Regions from separate parts of the Pseudoalteromonas sp. APC 3691 genome, predicted to be linked through region 2. Evidence: riboswitches for the same ligand, from Rfam matches in the RefSeq annotation. Region 2 holds a riboswitch; the other holds the start of a gene.
What was found. A riboswitch is a leader RNA that binds a small molecule or an ion and turns the genes downstream of it on or off. The one in region 2 is predicted to bind cyclic di-GMP.
Positions count from the first base shown of each region.

Region 1: it holds a riboswitch for cyclic di-GMP, as region 2 does, so the genes downstream of both, QL998_RS07755 (chitin-binding protein) here and QL998_RS00610 (calcium-binding protein) in region 2, are expected to answer to the same signal.

Region 1 is NZ_JASDCB010000017.1:21,886-34,457, reverse strand. It holds gene QL998_RS07775 (TonB-dependent receptor) at 1-2,123, opposite strand, end outside; gene QL998_RS07770 (LytTR family DNA-binding domain-containing protein) at 2,362-3,114, shown strand; gene QL998_RS07765 (hypothetical protein) at 3,137-3,535, opposite strand; gene QL998_RS07760 (S9 family peptidase) at 3,596-5,671, opposite strand; gene QL998_RS07755 (chitin-binding protein) at 5,809-6,372, opposite strand; cyclic di-GMP riboswitch class I at 6,469-6,556, opposite strand; gene QL998_RS07750 (cytochrome b/b6 domain-containing protein) at 6,644-7,300, opposite strand; gene QL998_RS07745 (AzlC family ABC transporter permease) at 7,408-8,112, shown strand; gene QL998_RS07740 (AzlD domain-containing protein) at 8,109-8,408, shown strand; gene QL998_RS07735 (glutathione peroxidase) at 8,482-8,979, shown strand; gene QL998_RS07730 (PA3496 family putative envelope integrity protein) at 9,098-9,283, opposite strand; gene QL998_RS07725 (YggN family protein) at 9,672-10,466, shown strand; gene QL998_RS07720 (PLP-dependent aminotransferase family protein) at 10,543-11,985, opposite strand; gene QL998_RS07715 (EamA family transporter) at 12,088-12,572, shown strand, end outside.
Region 2 is NZ_JASDCB010000001.1:145,744-158,315, reverse strand. It holds gene QL998_RS00635 (polysaccharide pyruvyl transferase family protein) at 1-700, opposite strand, end outside; gene QL998_RS00630 (hypothetical protein) at 705-2,315, opposite strand; gene QL998_RS00625 (hypothetical protein) at 2,597-3,013, shown strand; gene QL998_RS00620 (HlyD family type I secretion periplasmic adaptor subunit) at 3,068-4,339, opposite strand; gene QL998_RS00615 (ATP-binding cassette domain-containing protein) at 4,332-5,945, opposite strand; gene QL998_RS00610 (calcium-binding protein) at 6,006-7,511, opposite strand; cyclic di-GMP riboswitch class I at 7,547-7,638, opposite strand; gene QL998_RS00605 (hypothetical protein) at 7,950-8,348, shown strand; gene QL998_RS00600 (O-antigen ligase family protein) at 8,377-9,690, shown strand; gene QL998_RS00595 (transglutaminase-like cysteine peptidase) at 9,721-10,404, shown strand; gene QL998_RS00590 (EAL domain-containing protein) at 10,370-12,325, shown strand; one part of gene QL998_RS00585 (IS3 family transposase) at 12,355-12,572, opposite strand, start outside.

The DNA of each region.
Region 1 (12,572 bases), on a different contig from region 2:
TGGTTAAGCGTGAACTCACCATTTGTAGCGATATTAGTTGTAACACCACCATCTGTACGACAAGCATCACCAGCAGCACCACCGCCACTATTAGTAACACCTAAACATGGATCGTTTAAACCACTTGGGAACGTTTGTGAAGGCGGAGAAAATAGTTCATCGATATTTGGAGCACGCGTTGAACGAGCACGAGTAGCACGTAAACGTAAGCTATCCATTACTTCCCAATCAACACCCACATTCCAACTTTCGGTGTTACCGACTGTTGAATAATCAGATAAACGAACTGCTGCATTCATCGTTACAGTATCAAGTACTGGGATGTTTGCTTCTACATAGTACTCTGTTACGTCAAACGAGCCTTCTGTTGCTGGGATTGCATTACCTGCATTAAGACCGGCTTGCTGTAGTGCATCAAATTCACTGCGTGAAAATTCTTCGCGGTATTCAAAACCAGCAGCAATGCCTACAACACCCGCTGGTAGTTCAAATAAATCACCTGAGATATTACCACCAATGATTTCTTGCTCAACTGACGTTGAAAGAGAGCTAGGTGCACTTACAAAATCAATAGCACCTTGTGATAACGAATTAAAACCATAAATGTCTACAGGCGCACAGTTAAAGCCGCGAGCTGTCGCATCGATACAGATAGCCTCGTCAGTAATACCATCACCATCTAAATCTTGGCTATCAATAACAGCTTCTAAACCTTGACGGAAGCTTTGCACGTTGACTAAACCACCAGAAACTTGCTGCTCTTTTGTTTTACCATATACGTAGTAAGTATCGTAAAACCAACCATCTGCTATTTCACCTTGAAAACCAAGCGCTAAACGGAATGTATCACGCTCTGCTCGTGCTCCACGGTTACCAATGTCACTCAAACGTTTTGCAAAAAAGATATCACGCATACCATCACCATCGGTGTCGGTTGCTGCGTTATATATATCATCAGGTACAAATGCGTTACGCAATATTTCACCGTTTACATTAAATTCAATTGGTACTTGGCCATTTGCATAAATATCATCAGAAGCAAAAGGGAACGGCTCTAATTCAGAAACAGTTGTTGTTGCAGCGTAAGTGCCTTCATAAAAAAAGCTATGCTTGTCGCTTAGCTCGTAGCTACCATTTGAGGCAAATAAGTAACGTTCTGTAGGTATCGCTATCGTACGTACGCCACTTCGGTTAAAACCATTTGCAGCTACGCCATCGCCACCGTTAGTACTAAACGAGTTTTGTAGGGTGTTTGCATCATTAAACGTAAATGTTTCATCCCCAGCGCTAAAGCGACCCTGTGGCGGAAATGAAGATAAAAATGGGCTTACAGCATCAAATACAGAACCTGGGTTTGCTACTGGATCATCTTCAAAGAAGATACCTGAAAATTGGTCTACTGCCGAGCGGTCACGGTCACGTGAAAAAACAGCACCTTGATCAGAATACCCAAGATGGAACATCGCGTGCCCTTTCCCATCTGAGCTTGATAAGCCTGAGGTAAAGTTAAATTGGCGTGATTCATCATCGCCTTCGCTTGATTCACCATATTGGCCTTCGAATTCAATACCTTCAAAATCATCTTTTAGTACAAAGTTAACTACACCAGCAACAGCGTCAGAACCATAAACAGATGAAGCACCACCTGTCATAATTTCAACACGTTCGATGAATTGACTCGGAATAGTATTTAAATCGACAGCAGAGCTACCTGGTACACCTGATACATAACGACGACCATTCACTAAAACCAATGTGCGGTTAGAGCCTAAATTACGTAAATCAACAGTAGCAACACCCGCACTTGCGGTATTAAAGTTTGAGTTAGTTCGGCTAATAGCTGGTGTACCAAATGCAGGGTTCTCTAATAATAAGTCTTGAATATTTAACGACCCTGATGCATCAATAGCAGCACTATCTACAACTTGAATAGGAGCAGATGACATTGCCTCAGCTGAACGAATTCGAGAACCTGTAACTTGTACGCATTCTATTTTAGTTATTTCGTCATCTTCTGCTGCAACACCTTGAAATGAAAAGCTTGCAAGTATCGCGCTGCTTAGCGCAACTGTTAACGACGATTTTTTAAATAATCGCGCGCTACCTTTGTTAGTTAATGTCATATAATTCCCCTGAATTGTTATTTTTGTAACTAAATGGTTACTTCGCGGATTACAGTAAGGGGATTTATTTAAACACTCTACGGGCATTATTTATGAGGCGTAGTCTTTGGTACGAATAGCTGGTTTTATGGGATGAATTAGTACGTCACAATTATTTTATAAATATATTGTACTTTTCATAACAGTTTTTCCGCTAAGCACGGTCTTTATTATTATATACAGCAAGAGATATAAAATAATGATCGCTTCTTTTCATGCATTAACTTTTGTTAGTAACACTAAGTTTGCAACATTTTTAACAAAGCGCGTGCAAGATCACCGGCACTTTGAATCTCAATCTTTTCTTCAAACAAATAGATTAGATCAAATAGATACAGATCAATACAATGTACCGTTTTACGAACTAACCAACCTAGCTGACCCTATGCAAATAGTGCATTTAACAGAGCTTGCTAAAAAGCTGAAGTTAGTCATTATTGCCCAATCGGGACATTTTGCGAGTTTTGCCTTTGAAGTTGGCGCTGTTGATTTTTTAATATTAGATTCAACTGCATCACGTATTGATAAGTGCTTTGATAAGCTGATTCACCTTTGCCCGATTGCAAGTGCGGCCGAACGCAAATACCAGCAAAGCACACAAGCTGAAAAGCCATCATCACACATTGTGGTTAAAGATGTCGGTAAGGTAAGGCTAATTGATATCAATGATATTATTTGGATAAATGGCGCGGGCAACTATGTAGAGCTGCATTTTACCCAAGGTAATACGCCGGTACTACATCGCGAAACCATGAAAAATATTGAACAACAACTAGAACCAGAAGGGTTTGTTCGCATTCATCGCTCAACGCTGGTAAGAAGACAAGCTATTTGCGAACTGATGCCTACTGACAGTGGCGATTATAGAGTAAGGCTGAAAAACGATATGTGTTTAAACCTTTCACGGCGCTATAAAGGTTGTTTAGAGAGTATTATAAGCCCTCTTCAATAGCGGTTTATAATACTCATGTTAGTTACCAGTTCTGTTTTATATAACTGTCATTTGGGTGCACTAATAAATAGCTGTCGGTATCTTTATAAAAATTAACTTCTACATCGCTATTTTTCCATACTTTTTCAAACATATTTTTAGCTATGATATTAATGTTTATATAATCAACTCGTTGATAGCCTCGTTCTTTTACACCGGCAAAATAGGCCTCTAATGAATCGAGGCCATCCAAAGTTAACAGCTCAAACTCTTTTAAATTAACAACCACAAACTTAATCGTATTTTCAGGGTGAGTGCTCAACTCCTGAACAACTCCATTAGTTAACAGCGTAATGCCTTCATTATTAAAGCTCCCTTTCAATTCTAAATACATCTGAGGGGGCTGTGAACAAATTTGAAATTCACCATGTGCACCAAACATATATCGCCTTACATATATCAACTTCTATATATAGGATAATACAATTTTCCGATTTTGCAGTTAATTTAATAAAGCAATAAAAAAGGCCATTTCGAGTGCTTTTTCCTCTAAACTTTTAAAGCGACCTGATGCACCACCGTGCCCTGCATCCATATCCGTTTTAAATACTAAAATATTACTATCAGTCTTAAGTTCACGCATTTTTGCAACCCACTTCATAGGCTCCCAATACTGCACTTGTGAGTCATGAAGACCGGTAGTAACGAGTATGTTCGGATAGTTTTGGGCGCGAATATTGTCATACGGCGAGTAAGCTTCAATTACATCATAAAACTGAGGCTCATTTGGATTACCCCATTCATCATATTCATTTGTTGTGAGCGGAATACTTTCATCAAGCATCGTGGTTAATACGTCTAAAAATGGTACATGACAGCCAACACCGCAATATAACTCTGGTGCTTGGTTTACAACCGCCCCCATTAATAAACCACCAGCACTGCCGCCTGAGGCAAACACCTTGCTGCTATCACAATAGCCTTGTGCAACAAGCGCTTTTGTCACATCAATAAAGTCACTAAAGCTATTTTGTTTATGCTCTTTTTTACCTTGTTCGTACCACTCGCGACCTAGCATTTCAGAGCCTCGAACATGTGCTATTACATAAACAAAACCACGATCGAGCAAGCTCAGTGATGAGCTTGAAAAACTTGGATCAATCGTATAGCCATACGCACCATAACCGTATTGAAATAACGGATTTGAGCCCTCTTTTTTAAAGCTGTCTTTTCGATAAACAACTGATACGGGTACTTTCACTCCGTCGCGAGCAGTTACCATTAATCGCTCAGACTGATAGTCATCGGCATTAAAACTACCGAGTACTTTTTGCTGTTTAAGTAGTGTTTTTTCGCCAGTTGCTAAACCAACATCATATAAAGAACCTGGTGTTGTTAAACTTGAGTAATAAATACGCACAGTGCGTGTGTCTGGCTCTGGGTTCATTGCTATTGCAGCATAATAACAAGGATCGGCAAACTCAAGTGCCATACGATCCCCTTGCCTATTAACAACTACAAATCGAGCTTGCCCTTGCTCGCGTTCACTCAATACTAAAAAGTCATTAAATAACTCTACACCTTCAAGCAGTACATTCTCTCTGTGAGCTGTATGCTCAACCCATTGTGCTTTATCTGCAATTGTTTCGTTTGTTGCCGTCATTAATCTAAAGTTTTTAGCTTGCCAGTTAGTCACAATATAAAATGTGTCACCTAGCTTATCTACGTCAAACTCGTGGCCATCTTCACGCGGCATTAATGCTTTAAATTCGCCAGTGGGCTTATTAGCATCAAGCACCCATGTATCATTGGTCTCTGTCGATGCTAAATCAATAATAATTAAGCTTTCATCGCGGCTTTTACCAAGTCCCATAAAAAAGCTGCTGTCTTGCTCTTCGTAGACCATTACGTCTTGGCTTTGCTCGCTGCCAAGCTCATGCCTAAATACTTGGTATCCTAATAGCGTTTTTAAATCTTTTTTTACATAAAAAACAGTTTTATTGTCGTTAGCCCAAACAACTTGTCCTTCTGTATTTTCAAGTACATCAGGTAGCATTTCACCGGTCGCTAAGCTTTTAAAGCGAACATTATAAATACGACGACCTTCAGTATCTTCAGAGTAAGCCATAAGCTGCTCGCATGGGCTTAGTGCGACTTCGCCCAGCTCAAAAAACTCAAATCCTTCAGCTAATACATTAACATCGAGTAAAAGCTCTTTATTATCGGCCTTTATGCTCGTACTTCTATAGTGACGCGAGTATTCATCATCACCACGAACTTCTGAGTGATACCAGTATTTCCCGTCTTTAACGGGTACCGAATTATCATCTTTTACAATGCGTGCTTTTAACTCTTCAAAAAGTGTATTTTGTAGTGGCTTCATAGCAGCTAACTGCTCATCGCAGTACGCATTTTCAGCATGTAAATGCGCAAGTACTTGCTCATCCTGGCGATCGTCATCACGCATCCAATAGTAATTATCGGTACGTATCTTATTATGAGTACTTAATGTATGGGCTTGCTGTTTAGCAATCGGGAAATTAGGTAATAAACTTAAAGAGTAGACAGGACGAGACACAACAAAACCAATTAAAAAAATAATGTGATTTGCAGTTTATCATAAAAATAAAAAAGCCCATCCAATAGTTGGATGGGCTAAAACGGTAAACGCTTCATTACTAAAACCGCTATACCTTTGGGAAGATAATTTAAGCTTTATATTTGCTGCCAAGCCATAGCCCAGCTTTGCCCTACACCGGGTTCGAACATAGACTTATTATCGTCATTCGTGCGGCAAAACTCATTAAATGGCCAAGGCCTGCATTGATATACATGCCCAGTTTTTGGCTGCAATACCTTTGTACCCGCATTATAGTTTTCACAATTTTCAGGGTACACGTAATCATAAGTATCAAGGTTCTTAACAACACGCTCATCGCATTTTGCAATACAATGAAAGTCGACGTGTGCTTTACATATACCACTGCTTTGCAAAGCAAAAATTTCATTATTTCTATAGGCTACAATTAAACCCTGTTCGGTCATTTTACCTGCGCTAACAAGAGGTACATGCACATTAATATGCTCGGCAACTAAACGTGGCCATGCGTGAGGCTCACCTTGCTCAAGCGAGGTGATCTTGTAATCAAATGATAAACTAACCAGCTCTCCTTGCATGTCGTAAAAGGTTACACTCACCACATCACCAATAAATAATTGGGTATGATGATTTAAGCAACCTATTATTGACCACTTTCCACAGGCCAACGACGTATGCATAAACACGGCAACACCTTAAGAGTTACAAAATCTTATCCATAGACTATGGATACACAAAAAATACACTGAGGGCAAGTGATACATAACAACACGTTATGCAGTAGTCCCGCTACCATAGCTTTTAAAAAGCCTTAGACCGGAAACTTTGCGTCCTAACCTTTCGGCTAGTTTGCCAGCAATGCAGCGATTATAATTCGACCCCGCATAACAATCAAACAAAAGAATGTAACCCAAAAAAAAACCAACCCTTTAAGATTGGTTTAATGTGTTTTTAACTAAACAAATAAGTTAAAGGCTCTTTCGCCCACGTAAATACCAGCAACACCAATAAAGATATAAATATTAACCACGCAGGCCAAGACGCTTTAGTTACTTTAGCCTCAGAGTCATCCGCTTTTAACTCTTTTGAGCCTGTGATCATCGCCTTAACTAGCGGTTTGCCTTTTATTCTATAAATGATAATAGCCAATACGTGCAAGCCAATAGCATAAAGTAAAATGTCAAAATTCAGCTCATGTAGCCAATTGGCAAAATCAATCGTATCGCTAGACACATATTGAGCAAGCGGCCCGTCAGTTAAAATACCATCACTGCTCATTAAGCCACTTACAAGTTGCGTTATGATCAATATAAAAAAAACTATCACCATACAGCTGCCGGGTGCTGAATGGCCTAACGAGTCGCTTGGTGTTTTTAGCGCCTTTAAGATAGCACGAGGAGAGTGCAGTAACCCACTTAATCTCGCGGTTTTACTACCAATAACACCCCATATTAAACGTGTTACTATAAGTGCTAAAGTAAAAAAACCAGCGACAAAGTGAAGCTCAATCATGCCCTCTTCAATACTAAAATAAAGCACCGCAATACTTACAACCAAAAACCAATGAAAGCATCTAATAAACCCATCCCACACTTTTAACGTCGTCATTGCGCCTATCCTTAAAAAAACAGTATTATCTAATTCGTTAACTACTTTAACATCATAATATTAAGGTATCCTTATGAGCCATTCTACAAGCCGTGAGAGTAAATATCATGCAACCAGTTAAAAAAGCTATTTTAAAAGGCTTTTTAGATATGCTACCACTGTGTTTAGCGGTTATTCCTTGGGGTATTTTATGTGGCTCTTTAGCGATTCAAAATGGCTTTAGTGCATTAGAAACCCAAGCAATGTCGTTATTAGTATTTGCAGGCTCTGCACAGCTTGTTGCAATTGAACTTATAGCGGGCAACACACCATTGCTTACAATTTTATTCACAACATTTATTATTAGCTCTCGACATTTTTTATACGGTTTAGCCGTGCGTCATAAGGTCATTGATCAGCCTATGCGTTGGCGCTTACCAGTAAGCTTTGTTTTAACCGACGAGCTGTTTGCATTTTCTCACCATAGAAAAGCGTATAGAACAAAAACACGTTTAATATACGCATTGAGCGCTGGTTTTAGCTTTTATATTGCATGGAATATTTGGACGTTTATTGGCATTGTAGCAGGCACGATGCTGCCCGACTTAACTAATTTAGGGCTCGACTTTGCCATTGCTGCCACGTTTATAGCGTTAGTTATTCCGGGCATTAAAAATTTGGCCTCACTCGTTACGGTAATTGTAGCAGGCATTAGTGCAACGCTTTTAAAAAGCACAGGATTTGAGTTATGGCTTGTTTGCTCAGCGCTGCTGGCAATGGCAGCAGGTTACAGCACAGCAAGGCTAACCACTAAAAAGGAAGTAACGCTATGATGACGACTATTTTACTCATGGCGTGCATTACATTTTTTACGCGTTATTTATTTTTGCACCGTGCTTTACCGTTTAAAGTAGGCCCTAAAATGCAGCAATTTTTAAGCTTTAGCGCACCTGCGGTGCTTACAGCAATTTGGGTGCCTATCGTGTTTTTGAATGAAGATGGCATTAACTTAGACTGGCAAAACCCTTATTTAAGCGCAGCGATAGTCGCCATCATTGTTGCCTATAAAACACATAATATTTATTACACAACGCTTGCCGGTATGGGGCTATTTCTGATTTTAAATTAGAGCGCTCTTTATACTTTATGAAATACTGTACTCAGGTTAAAATACCGATAACAATAATAAAAAAGACGCCAATATGCACAAATTCCATCAATTAAGCGCAACAAGCTTGCAGGGTCAACCTATTAACTTTAGTGATTTTGAAGGTAAGGTTGTGCTTATTGTTAATACCGCAAGTAAATGTGGATTTACCTATCAATACGAGTCTCTGCAAGCTTTGCACAATAAGTATGCCAGCCAAGGTTTAGTTATTCTGGGGTTTCCGTGCAATCAATTTGGTAAACAAGAACCCGGCAACGCAACACAAATAGAGCAAGGATGTTTAATTAACTACGGGGTTAGTTTTTTAATGGCGGCCAAAGTAGATGTAAATGGTAAGCATGCACACCCGGTATTTCGCCACTTAAAATCAGCCTTACCTGGTTTTTTAACACGTAAAATAAAATGGAATTTTACTAAATTTTTAATTGCCGCAGATGGTACACCAATTAAACGCTATGCACCTTTTACTAAGCCCGAAAAGCTAGAGCTTACAATTCAAAAAGCATTAGCACAGGCTAAAAGTACCCTTTAAAAAGTAATAAAGAGGCGCAAGGCCTCTTTATTGCCAATACTATTGAAACTTAAACATACACATTACCGCACATTTAAACTCTCAATATTAATTGGTATTTTATTTATACTAGTGAAATTTAATCGGTGTAATCGCTTAAATCGTCTTCGCCTAGATTTTTACGCAAGCGTTTTTGCTCAAGGTAGTCTTCCAACTTCTTCTTAACCTTTTGCTTGTTCTTATCGTGTTGATTACGTCCGAGCATTTCGTACTCGTCTTCAACAAAATCGTCATCTAGCGCATCGTAACTAAATGTCTTACCCACAACCCACTCCATAAAGTGTTTGAGACCAACCAAGGATTTTATTATCGCAATAGTCGGTAAAATTAAAAATGTTTAATGCCAAAGTGCTCTGCAAATTAACATCAAAATAAAGCCACGTGACTACTGTAAATAGTCTTCATGTCAGTAATGTGAATAAATAGCGCTAAATTTGAATTGAGGAAAGTGAGAGTTTTTTATCGTATCGATAAATAAAATTTATTAATTTTTATTAGTTAGCCAATTTGACTAAAAAATAGTTATTTATTAATTATTTTAACTTGCTAAAAAATAAAGAAAATCACTTAATCAATTGTTTTTTATAGAAAAACAAAACTGGCATCAAACTTGTTATTAATTAATCGTCATCAACAAAAAGTAGAGAACAAACATGAAAAAATTACTATTAGTTAGCGCATTAATTTGTACGTCAGCCGCTATGGCTCATAACGACAACGATTCTACAATTTCATTTAGTAATGATGAATGTAACGTCGAATTTAAAAACGATGTACGTATTAAACCAAACGAATTAGAAATTTTTACTGCCAATAATAAAACTATGCAATTTAATTCCCATGGTGACTTAACCGTTAATGGCGAGCTTGTAGCGCTTAATAGCTCACAACGCGAAGCACTGAATAAGTACTCTGATAGCTTACGCACTCAATTACCTGAAGTAGCTAATATAGCGTTAGAGGGGGTTAAAATTGCCGGTGTGGCATTAGAAGAAGTAGGCAATGCATTTAATATTGACGGCCTTGATAATATGTCTGAGCTTATGGACGACATTAAAATTGAGGTAGAAAACACATTTTACCAGCAAGGTACATTTGTAATGGGCCAACAAAGTTTTAATCAATTTGGCGAAAACTTTGAACAACAATTTGAGCAGCAGATAGAAACAGCGGTTGAATCAGCAGTAATGCAATCAATGGGCAGTATTTTAGTGGCTTTAGGTTCTGAGTTACTTGGTTCAGGCGGCGATATGGATGCCTTTGAACAACGCATGGAAAATATGGGTGCACAAATAGAAGAAAAAGTAGAGCTACATGCAAGCGCACTTGAAGAGAGAGCTAACTCTTTATGTGAAACCTTTGCTGATATTGCAAAACAAGAAGAGCAATTAGTAATGCAAGTGCCAGAGCTTAAAGGTTACCAGTTATTTAGCTTTAAACAAAATTAGTACAGCAAACGTTATTTAACATCCCTTTGGCAGCACTTAAGTTTACTTAAATGCTGCTTTTTTGTGTTTCCCAAACTTACTTTTTAGCTAATAAAGTGAGCTTACCCAGAGTAATAATGGCTTGCTCTATCTGCTCGCTCCACGGCACACCATAACTTAACCTTACGCAGCTTTTATACTTATTAGAGGCTGAAAAAATAAGCCCAGGGGTAATACTAATACCAACCTCAAGAGCAAGTAAAAATAATTTTTGACTATCGTACTCGCTTCCTAAATCTAGCCACATTACACAGCCTCCTTTTGGATCGCTTATACGTGTATTTTTTGGCATAACGTGTTGTAAACACCATCGCATACGCTCTTTGTTATCGCGCAGGCGCTGCCTGAGTACCTTTAAGTTACGGTCGTACTCGCCGCTGGCAATAAATTCTGATAACGCCCATTGATTTATTAACGAAGCGGAGCAACTTAGTGCTCGTTTATATCGCCTCGCTTGCGTTGCAAATTTACCGGCAACTAACCAACCTACACGATAGCTCGGCGCAGCCGTTTTAGAAAAAGATGAGCAACTGATCACTAATCCTTTTTTAGAATACGCTAAAGCAGGTGTGCCTCGTTTCGCCGTAAAATATAAATCGCCGTATACGTCATCTTCAATAAGCACTACGTCGAGGCTTTCGAGTAACTCCACCAGCTTCTGCCTGTTTGTATCTGGCATAAAGCTGCCTACAGGGTTGCTAATTGCTGTCGAGAATAAACACGCTTTTATGTCATGGTCATTTAAAGCTCGCTCCAAATCGCTTAACCAAATGCCATTATCTGGACACAGTGGTATTTCGAGCGCTTTAAGTCCCAAGCTTTCTATTAGCTCTATAATTCCGTGATAACAAGGAGTCTCAATAGCCACTACATCGCCTGGCTTTGTCACGCACTTAAGCGCAATAGCCATAGCCTCTTGCGCACCATTGGTGATCACAAGCTCGTCCATATCAATACCAATGCCAAAATCTAAATAGCGATGCACTAATTGTTTTTTCAGTGGTACAAACCCATCAGTTGGGCCATAATTTATGGCTTTACTGCCCGCAATTGTCATTACACGGCGCATGTTTCTGGCGAGTGCTTTATCGGTAGGTGCTGCTGCAATTGGGTTGGCGATACCAAAAGGGACTACGTTAGCTTGATGAATCGCGCTATACACCTGCTCTATTAAGGCTTGTTTATTTACCACAACAGGTTCACGACTTAATTTAACTCGCTTAGGTAAATTATGAGCCATGCTAACGACTTTTAAAAAATATCCTGATTTTTCACGCGCCTCTACCAACCCTTGATCTTCAAGTGACTGGTAAGCCTGTTTTACAGTGGGGATACTTATATTTAAGTTATCTGCCATTTTACGCAGTGATGGAAGTTTTTCGCCGGGGAGTAAAACTTGTTGAGCGCTCATATCTCTAATCAACTGAATAACTTGCTGATATAAAAACTCATGCCCTTGGCTATTTTTTTGTCTTATCATCACACACCAAATCTGTATAGGTTACATTTTTACTTTTCTGTATATGGTAAGTATACAGATAGGTCTTAAAATAGCCATTCAATCGGGCTTTGGGGACTAACCATGAAAAGTGCAGCGCTATACATTACAACCGTTTTAATTTGGGGCTCAACTTGGTTAGCCATAGAGTTTCAGTTAGGTGATATTGCGGTAGAGTTATCGTTATTTTATCGCTTTGCTATTGCAGCGCTTTTAATGTGGTTATATGTAGCGTACAAAAAACCCGACATGCGATTTAAGTTACTGGATCATGGCTTTTTTGTTTTATTAGCTATTTGTAATTTTGGATTAAATTATTTAATGCTTTACTGGGCACAAAATCACCTTACCTCAGCCATGACCTCTATTGCCTTTTCAATGTTGCTGGTTATGAACATAGTCAATACTCGGTTATTTTTTGGTAAGCCAATCTCAAAACGAATTTATACAGGTGCTGTTCTCGCTGTATTAGGTATTACGTGTCTGTTTTGGCCACAGTTACAGCAGTTCGACTTGAGTAATGGTGCGTTGGTCGGGTTACTACTTGCCCTTGGTGGCACCTTTGTGGC
Region 2 (12,572 bases):
AGCCACTTATGTTCAGACCTATTACCTTATTGATAGAACCTTCATTAAGCCAATTGAGAACCTTCTGGTTCACTTTGTTATCTGAACGTTTCACTGGAAGTGCAAAAGCCATATCAACACCGACCCTATGACGATTAGGGTCAAAATTATCTCCTAGAAGTTGTTTCAGAACCTCATAAGATCTTAAGTCTCTTGCCCACGCCATTTTAGAATTAATGACGATATTCCTTGCTTCATTTTTCGTAGATTCTGAAATGAATGGTCCATAAGTTTGTGGTAATAGCACTAATGGAATATTATTTTTCAATGCAAAATACTTTGGAGCATTAACCAAGTTAAATCTAAATTTACCATAAAGATCTGTAAAACTATCTCCACCACTAACATCTAGAAAAACATCGGCACTTAATAGGTGCTTGCAATTATTGTTAAAGTAACCATTAAAAAAACAATTAAATTTAAGATTAATATAGCTTTCTTTTTGATAGAATTTTTTACTTAACTTAGCGCCACATAAAGTAACATTAACAAATCCACTAGAAACTGAATAATTTAAAGTCCTTAGTCCTTTAAGTGAATCTAAAATAGTGAACTTATTAGTTTTATTATCTTTATACAAACCCTCTACTGCGGAGTTTCCTAGTGCAGAAACTCCCAAATTACTAGTTCCTGGATCTGAACCACATACTACATAATGCATCTTTCTATTTCCTTATTTTATAACTTAAGCTTATTTCATTAACTTTACGTTTGGCCCAACAAGCGGTCACAAGGTAACCAAGCTGCTTTGTATACACATCAGGATTATTAATTATTAATTCGATATTAGATTCCTTTACTGAAAAATACTCTCTCATAATAACTCTTAGTTCTTCTCTAATTACAACATCACTAGTTAATTTTTTTATAGTTGACGTAGAACCTAGATCATCTGTTTTGTTAAAGCCTATTGTTCTTTTATAAATTTTATTTAATAAATTAATATGTTTATTATTTAATAAAACATTTTTTCCTAGTTTAAAACCATAAGGAATCATTGCTAGCTTTGGATTCAATATTTTAATTAAACCGAGCTGAGCTTGCCTATTTCTGCGTAATTTGAGTGGTATTGAATTAGCCCAATTTAAATATGTATCGCTTAAAAGAGGTGCTGAAACATTGTAATAATTGTCTGATGCATTTAAGACAGGACCAACCCAATTTTTCACTCTATGCTCGGAATATAAAGAAGTCATACTATTACGCCAAGTATCAATGCTTGAAGTGTCGACTATAACTTTTAATTTATTAAATAAATTTTTATGTAATTCGTCACTCATAGGAATGGCCTTCAGCATTTTATTTCCTGACAAATAAAGTCTTTTCTTCAACCATTCATCTAATATGTAAGGACTCTTTATTAGGCGATCAAAAGGAGTAAAATAAAAATCACAGGCACACTCACCGCCCGCTCCAGTTAACTGCCCAGTTCTAACCGAGTCTAATTGTCTATAAACAGATGGAAGCCAACTATAAGATGCTGCATTAACACTAAAACCTGAAAATGAAACAAAATCATAGCCATCTTCAGCAAGCTGACTATCCATTAAATTGTTATTAATTCTAATATGCTTAGATTTTGACAGTTTACTTATTAATTCAGCAACAATTACATCATTATCAAATTGATTACCTATAGTAAAATCAATTTTAGGCGCCCCACCCCCAGCTAACCCTAGAGCATAAACGAGCCGACTATCAATCCCCCCAGTCAATTCAGATGCATAACCATTTGCATAACAACGAGCAACTTCTTTAGGCAAAGTATCCAGAAGCTTTTCTTGCGCTAATTTAAATACTTCAACTCGTCGAGGATGTTCAACTAATGTTATTTTATTAGATATAGCATTAATTGAATGATTTGCATTTAACTTAAATATATTTTCATATATAGATAAATTGCCTAACCTAAAACCAATTGATATATCTTGATATATTGCGTTTATTGACAACTCACAATCAAATAAAGCGGCTAATATAGCAGGTTCAGAAGATAGTGCTTCTATTCCATTTTCTCGTTCTAAATAGTAAACATCACCAATTGCTAGTTGCGATAAAGTAAGTTCTATTCCATTAGTAAGTATATTAATTTTAACTAATAATGGAGACAGCTCTATAATTTCGCCTTCTAGATAATTATTCACTGTCAGATTAGGGCCTGGTGTGAAGTAAAGATAAAAATCTGATGAAACTTTTATTGATTTTTTATATCTATTAGCTAGTTCAACAGAATATTTATTAATTAATAGGTAGCTACCCTTAACTTTATTATCCATAAGCAATTCTTTAGATACCTTATTATAACTATGCAAATAACAGCGTTGTTGAACATAAAGCTACCTTTTCAACTTATGCCACACCATTAAAATCTTTTTCATTATACTTTTTTATATTTATTTATGCTTGTTTATGCTTGTTTATACTTGTTTACGCTTGTTTATTCCTATTTATTCTTATTTGAACTTATTTATAATATTTTACATTTGTTTAAAAACCTTGTTATTATTGAATATCTATGAATTAAATTGTAATATTGATTTTTTAAAGGAGGTCAAATATGGATCTAAAAAAAGTTTTAATTACTACTAGCATAAGTTTAACGCTATTAATTTCAACTTCAATAAAGGCAAATGACTATGAACGTTCAAATATATATAAAAATTTTTCAGCTTATATAAATCAAAGCAAACCAATCGATAGTAAATATAAATTTGATAAATCTGCATTAAATGATTTATCAACTGCTATGCAAAAAATCAATTTGGCATCAGCCACAGCAAGAAATAATCAACTTAATAAACAGTTTGAATGGTGGTTATCAAGGCGCGACGATGGTTTTGTGAGTAACGAACGTCACGGTCCAAATCATGGTTGTGTTGGTGGTGGAAATGGGTCTAGGAATAAAGCGAATCATAAAAAGCGTAAAAAGCGTGGCTCAGGTCGTCATGATGATTGTGGAGGGTCGGACAATTAAATTATCAAAGCCAATACATTCTTAAATTTGAAGTGTATTGGCATTATTTTTAATCTAATCTATTTCTCTAAATGCGTTATAATTAAGTTCTGTTAATGGTGAAAGTAAATAATCCATTGGCGTTCTATCTTCAAGCAAAATCATTACTTCCGCTGGCATACCTGGGTATAAGTCTATATCTGTTCTGTTATTTTCTATTTTAACTTTAACCTTATAAGCCGATATATCTTTTTCTTCGTCATAAATTCTATCTGCAGAAACGTTTTCAACAACACCATCAATAGGTGCCACGCGGCGCATATTATAAGATGATAGTCTTATTTTTGCTTTCATTCCCTCATGAACAGACTCTATATCTTTAGGATTTAATAAAACTTCTACTAATAAATCATCTGTATCTGGGACAATCTCTAATAATACCTGCCTAGGACTAATTACACCCTGGAGGGTATTTACTGATAAATTCACAACGTATCCTGATATAGGGCTAATAATAGTCGTTCTATCTAAAACATCTTTAACCCGCATGTATTCTGAATGTCTAATTCTTAATAGCTCTTGTTGTTTTTCAAAAATTTCTCGCAATTGCTTTTGATGTTCAATTTTAATACTTGCAAGTGATAGTTCTGACTCATTAATTGATGCTTTAGCGCGTTGAATTAATCCTATATATTCACTCAATCGGCCTCGGATTAATTCTTGGTTACTTTTAGCTCCTAAAAACTGCGCTCGAGATGAGTAACCTTTTTTTTCAAGCTCTTGATACATAGTAACTTGCTCATCTGCAATTTTCAGCTGTTTTTTATCCGATGCCTGTCTTGCTAACAACGTTTGCAACTCTTGTGTACTTTGTTCTTTTATTTCTTCTTGTAACGATATTAAACTATTTTGTTTATGTTTATTTGCATTAAACTGTTCAACTTGGTAATCAATCATTTGTTTAATTTCGATATTATTTTGATCGAAATCAGTAAAGATGAGTGTATCTATTCCTGATAGCTCAGCTTGAATACGCTGAAAAGCCGCTTTAGCATATTGATATTGAGTTTGGGTTTGTTCAAATAAATTTTGAGATTGGTCTTTTGCTAATTTAAATAATATATCGCCTTTATTTATATGTTGACCTTCTTCAATATAAATCGCCTCTATTATTCCACCCTCTAAATGCTGCACACTTTTTTTATGTCCTTTAACTACGACACTCCCTGCTGCCATAGATGCTGAACTTAAAGTAGAAAATACAGACCAAATAAAAAAAGTACCAAAACCAATAACAAATATAATAAAGCAGGTAATTAACCATTTTTTGCTTGCTAAGTTATCCATTACTAGCCTCTTTCATTTTATTACGAGTAGAAAAAAACTCAGTTGCTTTACCATTAAACTGAATACTACCTTCTTCAAGGTAAATAATGTTTTGCGCTTTGCTTATCAAATTCATTTTTTTCGCTGAGTAAATTGTTATTTTACCTTCTTCTGTTCTTTTTGCTAAAATTTTAGCTAAAGCAAGTTCGGCTCTGGTATCTAAATGGTCATCAATATTATCTGCTATTAGTATATGTGGCTTATTAGACAGCGCTTTTATTAAAATAATTAATTGAATTTCAGAACTACTAAGTTGAGTCTCAACATTTACAAGCTCAGTATCGTAACCGTTAGTATGTTGCATTATATTTTTATGTAACCCCAACTCTTGTGCTAACTCCATTGCATATGCCTGACTTTCACCCACTGCCATATTAGAAATAATAGTTGTTTTTGCTAAAGGTAAATCTGAGCGATATATCCCGATTATTTTTTGCTTACTTATAGAGTCCCAGCTACTTAAAAGGCTTCCTTCAATCCTTATATCACCTGAAAAAGGCTGATATTCATCCGCTAATATTTTTAAAAGAGTCGTTTTTCCTGAACCATTAGCACCCAAAATAACGTGGGAAGAAGTAAAGTTTGCACTGAAAGCTTTTATAAATACTTTATTTAAATTGCTATACTTATGAATAACTTTATTCGCAATGAGTGAACCATTAGGGATTGCAGGTTCGGTTTTAATTTCGTTATCTATATTATATGAAGTGACTCTTTTCCATGCTTTGTAACACGTAACCCAATGTTGTAATTGCAAAACAGATTGCTCAAACGGAGCTAGTGCACGTCCAATAATTAAGCTGGCAGCAATCATGCCACCAACTGATAACGCTTGGTTCAAAACATAAGAAACACCTACACATGTAACTGCTATTTGTACAAGCAGCCTATATGTTTTCGATAGACTACTAATATTTAAGGTTTTTATTTTATAGTTTATTTGCGTGCTTGAAGATTGTTGAGTGTATTTTTTCCAAATAGAAACCATTGAAGAAATAAAGCCAGAGGCAACTAAATAATTTTTATTTACTAAAATACTTGTTTGCATATCACTTGCTAACACTTGACTACTTACTCTTTGGCTATATAAGTAATTTATCCAGGCAAAAATCATGAGTATAAAAATACTCGATATAGCAATATAGAAAAATGTTGGGTGAATGATTAATAAAACGAATAAGAAAATACTTGTCCAAGGAATGTCGGCAACTGTTCCTAAATGGTTTTGTAAACCAGTTTCTGTCAGTTTTATATCATTGATTAATTTACCATTTTCACTTTTTTTGAAGCCAGTTTCTGCATATAAATTAATTGCTTGCTCACGCCATTCATTTGCTGTTGCATGTAATAGCCTCTGTTTTGCCCATTCTAAGCAGCCGTAAACGAGTACAAGCCATCCAGCGATAATAGTCAGTAAATATAGAGTGTCTAAACTAAAGGAGCTTAATACACGGTCAAATACTTGTAAGGAGTAAATCGGTACAACTAGCATTAATACACTAGTTACAAAACTAAAAAAAAATGTCCACCGGGCACGATTGCGTATATGCTTCTTTAGTGATTTCACACTAATTCCTTTTAAAGTATAGAACAGCAACTTATAGCTGCTGTTCTAAATCAGTAACAATTAAGCTATATACATGCTCTCTTGGCCCATAAAATCTTGCGAGCCTATGCCACCAATATCCATATCTGAATCAATTATTACATCTTGGATAACTGTAACGAAATTTCCGCCCTCAGTTTCATAGGTTGTTGACTGTAATTGAGTCAATTCGTCTAAGCCAAGAAGTGCTATTAACTCTGCCTCATAATTGCCATCTAATTCTTGAGTCAATGAAGCAATTCCAACGCTGTCACTAAACGTAAGAGTATCAATACCAATAGCAAAAAACATATCATCGTAAGTGCCTTCAGTATCAGCCGCGATTTGGTCAAGCGATACATTAATATTGTGTACTTGTTGTTGTAAGTCGCCACCTATAACAATAGCTTCGAGGCCTGAATAATTTGAGCTTGCAAGGTTAATATTTACTTCATTATCGCCATTAACATCCTCAAACGAAACAATATCAAAACCTTCTCCACCATTTATATAACTGTCAGTTTCATCGGCATAGAAAGTATCATTACCTTTACCACCAATTAGTCTATCTATTCCGCTTCCACCAACTAAAGTGTCATTACCGTCACCACCATTGAGAAAGTCATTCCCTTGAGCGCCTTCTAAATAGTTATCGAACTTATTACCCTGAATAGCATCATTATATTTAGTACCAATAGCCCCTTCAATACTAACTAGTTTATCAGCTTCAACATCTCCATTTTTAATTGCACTTAAGAGATCCATCCAACTATGAGCCATTTTATCAGCCATACTCACAGCAAAACCTTGGTCAAGCCTTACATTTATTCCATAACCATCATCACTATCACCATAATAACTTGATATATCAAAGCCATCCCCACCATTAATATAATCAGATCCACCAGCACCTTTTATTATATTGTCTCCGGAGTTACCTTGAATAACATCTCTGTAATTTGTTCCTGTGAAATTTTCAATATTAACAAAAAAATCTGCTTCAATTTCCCCAGAATCAATACCTGTATTTATTTCACTCCATGAGTAGTCTAATTTATTCTGATAGTCAGTTACCCAACCTTTATCCATTCTGGCGTAAACACCTTGATCTATTGTTTCTCCAAAATAATTAATAGTGTCGTTACCTTCTCCACCATCAACAAAATTCCCCCATCCTTTTCCTGTTTTAATAAGATCATTACCTTCACCACCAAATATATTATCGATGCCTTCCCCACCATTGATATAGTCATCTCCTCCCATACCATAAATAGTTTCATCCTGATTAGAACCTTGGATCACATCAGACAGGTTAGAAGCATAAAGCTCAGCTATACCTTCAACGACCACATGCGGGATAGACTCACTTGAAATACCTTCATTTAAGTCATTCCAACTATATATATTTTTATTTTCTATTTCAGTTACCCAGCCTTGATCTAGACGAAAGTAAAGACCCATTTCAGAAGACGTAAAATCTATTGAGTTTGATGAGAAAACATTTGGAATTGAATTGTTTTGTAGTGCAAATTGATTTGAAGTGTTCATTTTGTGCCTCACATTTATAATTATAAATAATAATGTTCAGCAACCCGGCTATCATCCTGATACTAATTCCTTGAGGAGACCCGTGGCTTTCCGTCCTTGATTCGCATCAAGTTTGGCTTTCTTAAACTAAAGATTGAAAATATACAAATCTTTTATGTGAATGAAGACTACACATTGAAGAGCACGGCGTATATTTTGTGAAATATTAACGCTTAGAAATAAACAAAACAAGTTAAAATTCACATAAATTTTAACATCCTGTTAAATAAGGCTAATGATTAATACCTTAGACATAAGCATTAAATCATGCCAACCTTCCTTGAGCGGTTAAAAATAAAAAAGATGCAAATTATTTTATTAAATATATACTTTGATTAATGAATAAATTGATACTAGCTTGTTTATAATAAGTTTGAATTAACATAAGGATGTAAATAAATGAAAAAGGTAAGTTTTTTAATCATAATTCTCGCTTTTCCTCTAATGGTATCAGCGCAACAAGACTCAGATGAGAAAGCTAATATTGCTTCAGAACAACTTTCAGAGTGTTTAGCCCTAGCCGATACTGTAAAAAAAGATTGTTTGAGTACATTATTTGCCAATCTATCCCTTACTGAAAGTCAACAAGAGTCATTTTTTGCTTTTGCTAAAGCTAATGGCATGTCAGAAGATGATTTAATTGTTTTAGCAAGTTCTAACCCTAATTTAAATTTAGAACTTATTAGCTCTGGTACTGCTGCAGGTGGTACAGGTTTAATCTCTGGAGTAGGTACTCCTTTAACAGGATCTACTGGTTCTGGCGGCGGTGGCGGCGGAACAACAGCTTCAAGTAACTAATTTTAGTCTTCTATAAGGAACCCATTTTATGGGTTTTCTTTTTATGCTTAATAAATTTATTTTTTATAGCCTTTGTAGTTTAATTATATGGCTTCCTATTCCTTTAGGTAGTAATAGACCGTGGGCTTGGGCAATTTCGGAACTTATTGTTTTTGCATTATTTTTTTTACATTGTATATTCAATATATATAAAAACAATGGCTTTTTCCCTCCTCTGCGTACTTGGCCAATTTTTACTTTAATTGGTACCTTATTACTTACTTTACTAATCCAGATTATTTTTTCTTATTCAACAGATCCTATACAAACAAAAATAGTGCTATTAAAAACAGCTAGTTTTTTTATGTTTGCTTGGCTAATTTGTGTATACACCATAGATAAAAAAAGAATAACGACCATTATCTATGCCTTAATTATTGCAGGGTTATTTCAAGCAATTTATGCTACATTTTTAAATTTATCACCTCCCTCCTACACTCCTATTTTTGGTTTCCAGTACTCACAAAGAGCTAATGGCTCTTTTGTATACCATAACCATTTAGCTAATTACCTTGCTATTATTTTGTCAATTGGGATTGGTTTTATAATTAGTGAGCTAGATATTAAAAAAAATTCTAATAGTAAGTTAACTCATTATTTCAGAGGTTTTATAAAAGCGCTTTTATCCAAGAAATTAGTTATACGGTTGTGTCTTATAATTATTGTTGTCGCATTACTTCTAACTCGCTCAAGAATGGGGAATATTGCATTTTTAGTATCTCTCGCCTCAGTAAGCTTATTTGCTCTTAAATTTTATAAATCAAAGCCATGGTCTTTAAAATATCTTATTATTAGTTTTTTTGTACTTGATACTATTATTGTGGGTAGTCTTTTTGGTGCCGATAAATTACAAGAAAGATTAGCTGAAACTAGCTTTATTGAAGAAACAAGAGATGAAGTTATCCAAGATTCAATTCCATTAGTTAAGCAATACTACTTATCTGGATCTGGAGGAGGCTCTTATTACGGACTGTTTCCTACCAAACAATCAATACCTTACTCCGGCTTTTACGATCATGCGCATAACGAGTATGTGCAATTTGCAATTGAGTTTGGTGTTTTAAGCTGCTTTTTAAGCTTTTTTTCATTACTTTATATTTTATACATTTGCTTTAAGAATATGACTCAACAAACATCACCTTTATACCAAGGAGTCAGTTTTGGAGTGGCTACTGCGATTACATTTATGATTCTCCATATTATTGTAGATTTCCCACTGCAGGCAACAGCTAATGCAATGACTTTTATTGTTATAATATGTTTAGGTCTACTTAGTAGTAAAAAAAGATTGGCAAAAAATTGAATTTTAAAGATTTTTAGGTAATAAAAGCATTTGAAAAAAACAATAATATTTATCTGTATATGTGTTTTTTCCTTATTTGTTTTTTCTCAAAAAATAGAGGATAAACTTAATAATAAAAAATTATTACAGTTAATTGAAAATAAATACAATAAAAATGGTGTCAATCGTTATGGCAGTTGGTTAAAGCTATTAGAAAATAGTCAATCTGCTAGCGAATGGTCACAATTAAATACTGTAAATATGTTTTTTAACGAAGAGATTAAATATTATGAGGATATCGATTTTTGGAACAAAAAAGATTATTGGGCGTCCCCCATTGAAACTATAGGCCGTGGAGGTGGCGATTGCGAGGATTATGCTATTGCTAAATATTTTTCCCTTCTTGCCTTGGGCTTTCCTGAAGATAAGCTTAGGTTAATGTATGTACGTCAGCTAACTGTTGACGTACCCCATATGGTATTAATTTATTTAGAAAATAATGATTCACCTCCACTTATACTTGATAACTATGAACATAAGATTTTACCCGCGACAAAACGTCCAGACCTAAAACCGATATACAGCTTTAATGGTCATGGCCTCTGGCTTTCTAAGGCTAGAGGTATAGGAAAAAAAGTTCGTAAGCAGCATGGCTTAAAATCTTGGCAGGATATGATTGAGCGTATAGAGGTGGATATAAATGTTAGCAATGGAGAAATTAAAATTGAAGAATAAAGTTAATATTGGTATGAGTCTCAGGACGCAAATATATGGTTTGATCTTTTTACTTGTTTCAATTTCTTTTTTTGCACGTTTAATTATTGATATTAATACAACTAAAACCTACTTTACAGAGCAAATGAGCGTACATGCTAATGACGCAGCTATTAATTTAGGTTTATCTATTTCTCCTTATACTGATGAAGAAAATTTGGTTATAGCAGAGACCATGATCTCCGCTATTTTTGACTCTGGCTACTATCACAGTATCAGATTTGTTGATAAAAAAGGTAATACTTTAATTGAAAGGGTTAATCCACTAACATCACAAGATATTCCGCCTTGGTTTACATCTATGTTTGAACTTCCAAGAGTACCTGAGTCAAGTGAAGTTAATAATGGATGGAATATAGCCGGTACTTTAATAGTCGAGAGCCACCCAGGCCTTTCCTATGAAAAGTTGTGGAAGCATGCGATAGACACCTGTATTACCTCTTTAGCTCTTTTGATTATTAGCCTAATACTAGGTTACTTTATACTTAGTGCTATATTTAGGCCTCTAAAAAAACTTGAGAAACAAGCTCAATCGGTAACATATAAAAAATTTATTATTAATAATGATGTCCCCTTTTCAATAGAGTTGAGAACGGTTACCAAAGCAATGAACAATATGGTAAGAAACTTAAACTCGACTTTCCAGTCTTTATCAGAGCATAGTGAAAGTTTGTCTAAAAAGGTTTTCCAAGACGAACTTACTCAGTTAGGTAACCGACGAGCATTTGAGAATCAATTTAGTGCAACTCAAACAGGCATGAATAAAGATGATGTTTCATGCCTAATACTTATCTCCCTTGATTCTTTAATATCTATTAATAAAAATTTTGGATTTGCTGCTGGAGACAACTACGTATTTGAAGTTAAAAATATTATTCAAAAGAATTTTAACTTTTCTCAAGAAAGTGAAATATTTAGAATATCTGGAGGCACGTTTATCTTAATGCTGAGTGTTAGCATAGAGTATAGGCAAGAAATGCTAGAACACTTGAGCCGCGACTTTTCTCAAAAGAAGGTCACAGAATTAGACTCTCCTTATGCTCGAGTTTCAGCTATTGATTACCATAAAACATGTACTTTAAGTGATTTACTGTCGCAACTAGACACATCACCTCATGAAGTCGATATAATTTCTAACTCAAACCTATCTGCAATATCTTTTACTCAATGGCGCAGTGTTATCAACCATGCAATTGAAAATAAAGAAATTAATTTTAGCGCTCAACCAATAAAAAATAATTTAAAGGAAGTTGAATACTATGAATTATTTTCTAATGTTTTATACAATAATAAGCCCCTTAATAACAATCAGTTGTTCACTATGGCAGAGCGGCTTGAGCTAACTGTTGAGCTAGATAAAGCAATAATAACAGGGTTACTAGCACAAGATTTAACTCGCTACGATAAACCAATTGCAATTAACTTAGCCAAGCAGTCTCTTTACAGCAATGAGTTTATATTTTGGCTTGAATCTATAAGTAAAATAGCTAAAGAAAAATCCTTAAAACTTATTTTCGAAATAAAAGAAACTGTAATAATTGATAGTCAGCAAAAAGCAGCTCAAGTAATAGCTGCGCTAAAAAAACTTGGTTTCAGGGTTTGTATCGAGCACTTTGCTATAAATTTAACTTCTATAAAATATCTGCAAGGTTTAAATATTGATTACGTTAAGTTAGACGGAAGCTTTATTAGCAACCTTAAATGTGAAGAAAATCAATACTTCCTAAGAACATTGATTACGCTCTCGCACGGCTTAGGTATAAAGTTTATTACATGCCTAATTGAAGATAATGAAACCTATGATATCCTTATTGAAAATAAGTGTGAATATTTTCAAGGTAGATATATAGCTCTACCCTATCGTATAGGCTCTGAGGCATAATGCCTAGAGTAGTTAATAACCTGTAGTGGTCAAGTAATATTGGCCACAGTTTTATAGTAAAGCCAGAATCTTTTCTCTGACTCGTTTGGGCTTAAACCAGCATTGTACTGATGCGGCCTAGTCTGGCTGTAGTAGCCAACAATATAATCCGTTATATGATGCTTAGCATCGGTAAAACTCCTATAACCTGTAGTGGGTACCCATTCCGTTTTTAAACTTCTAAAAAATCGTTCCATTGGACTGTTGT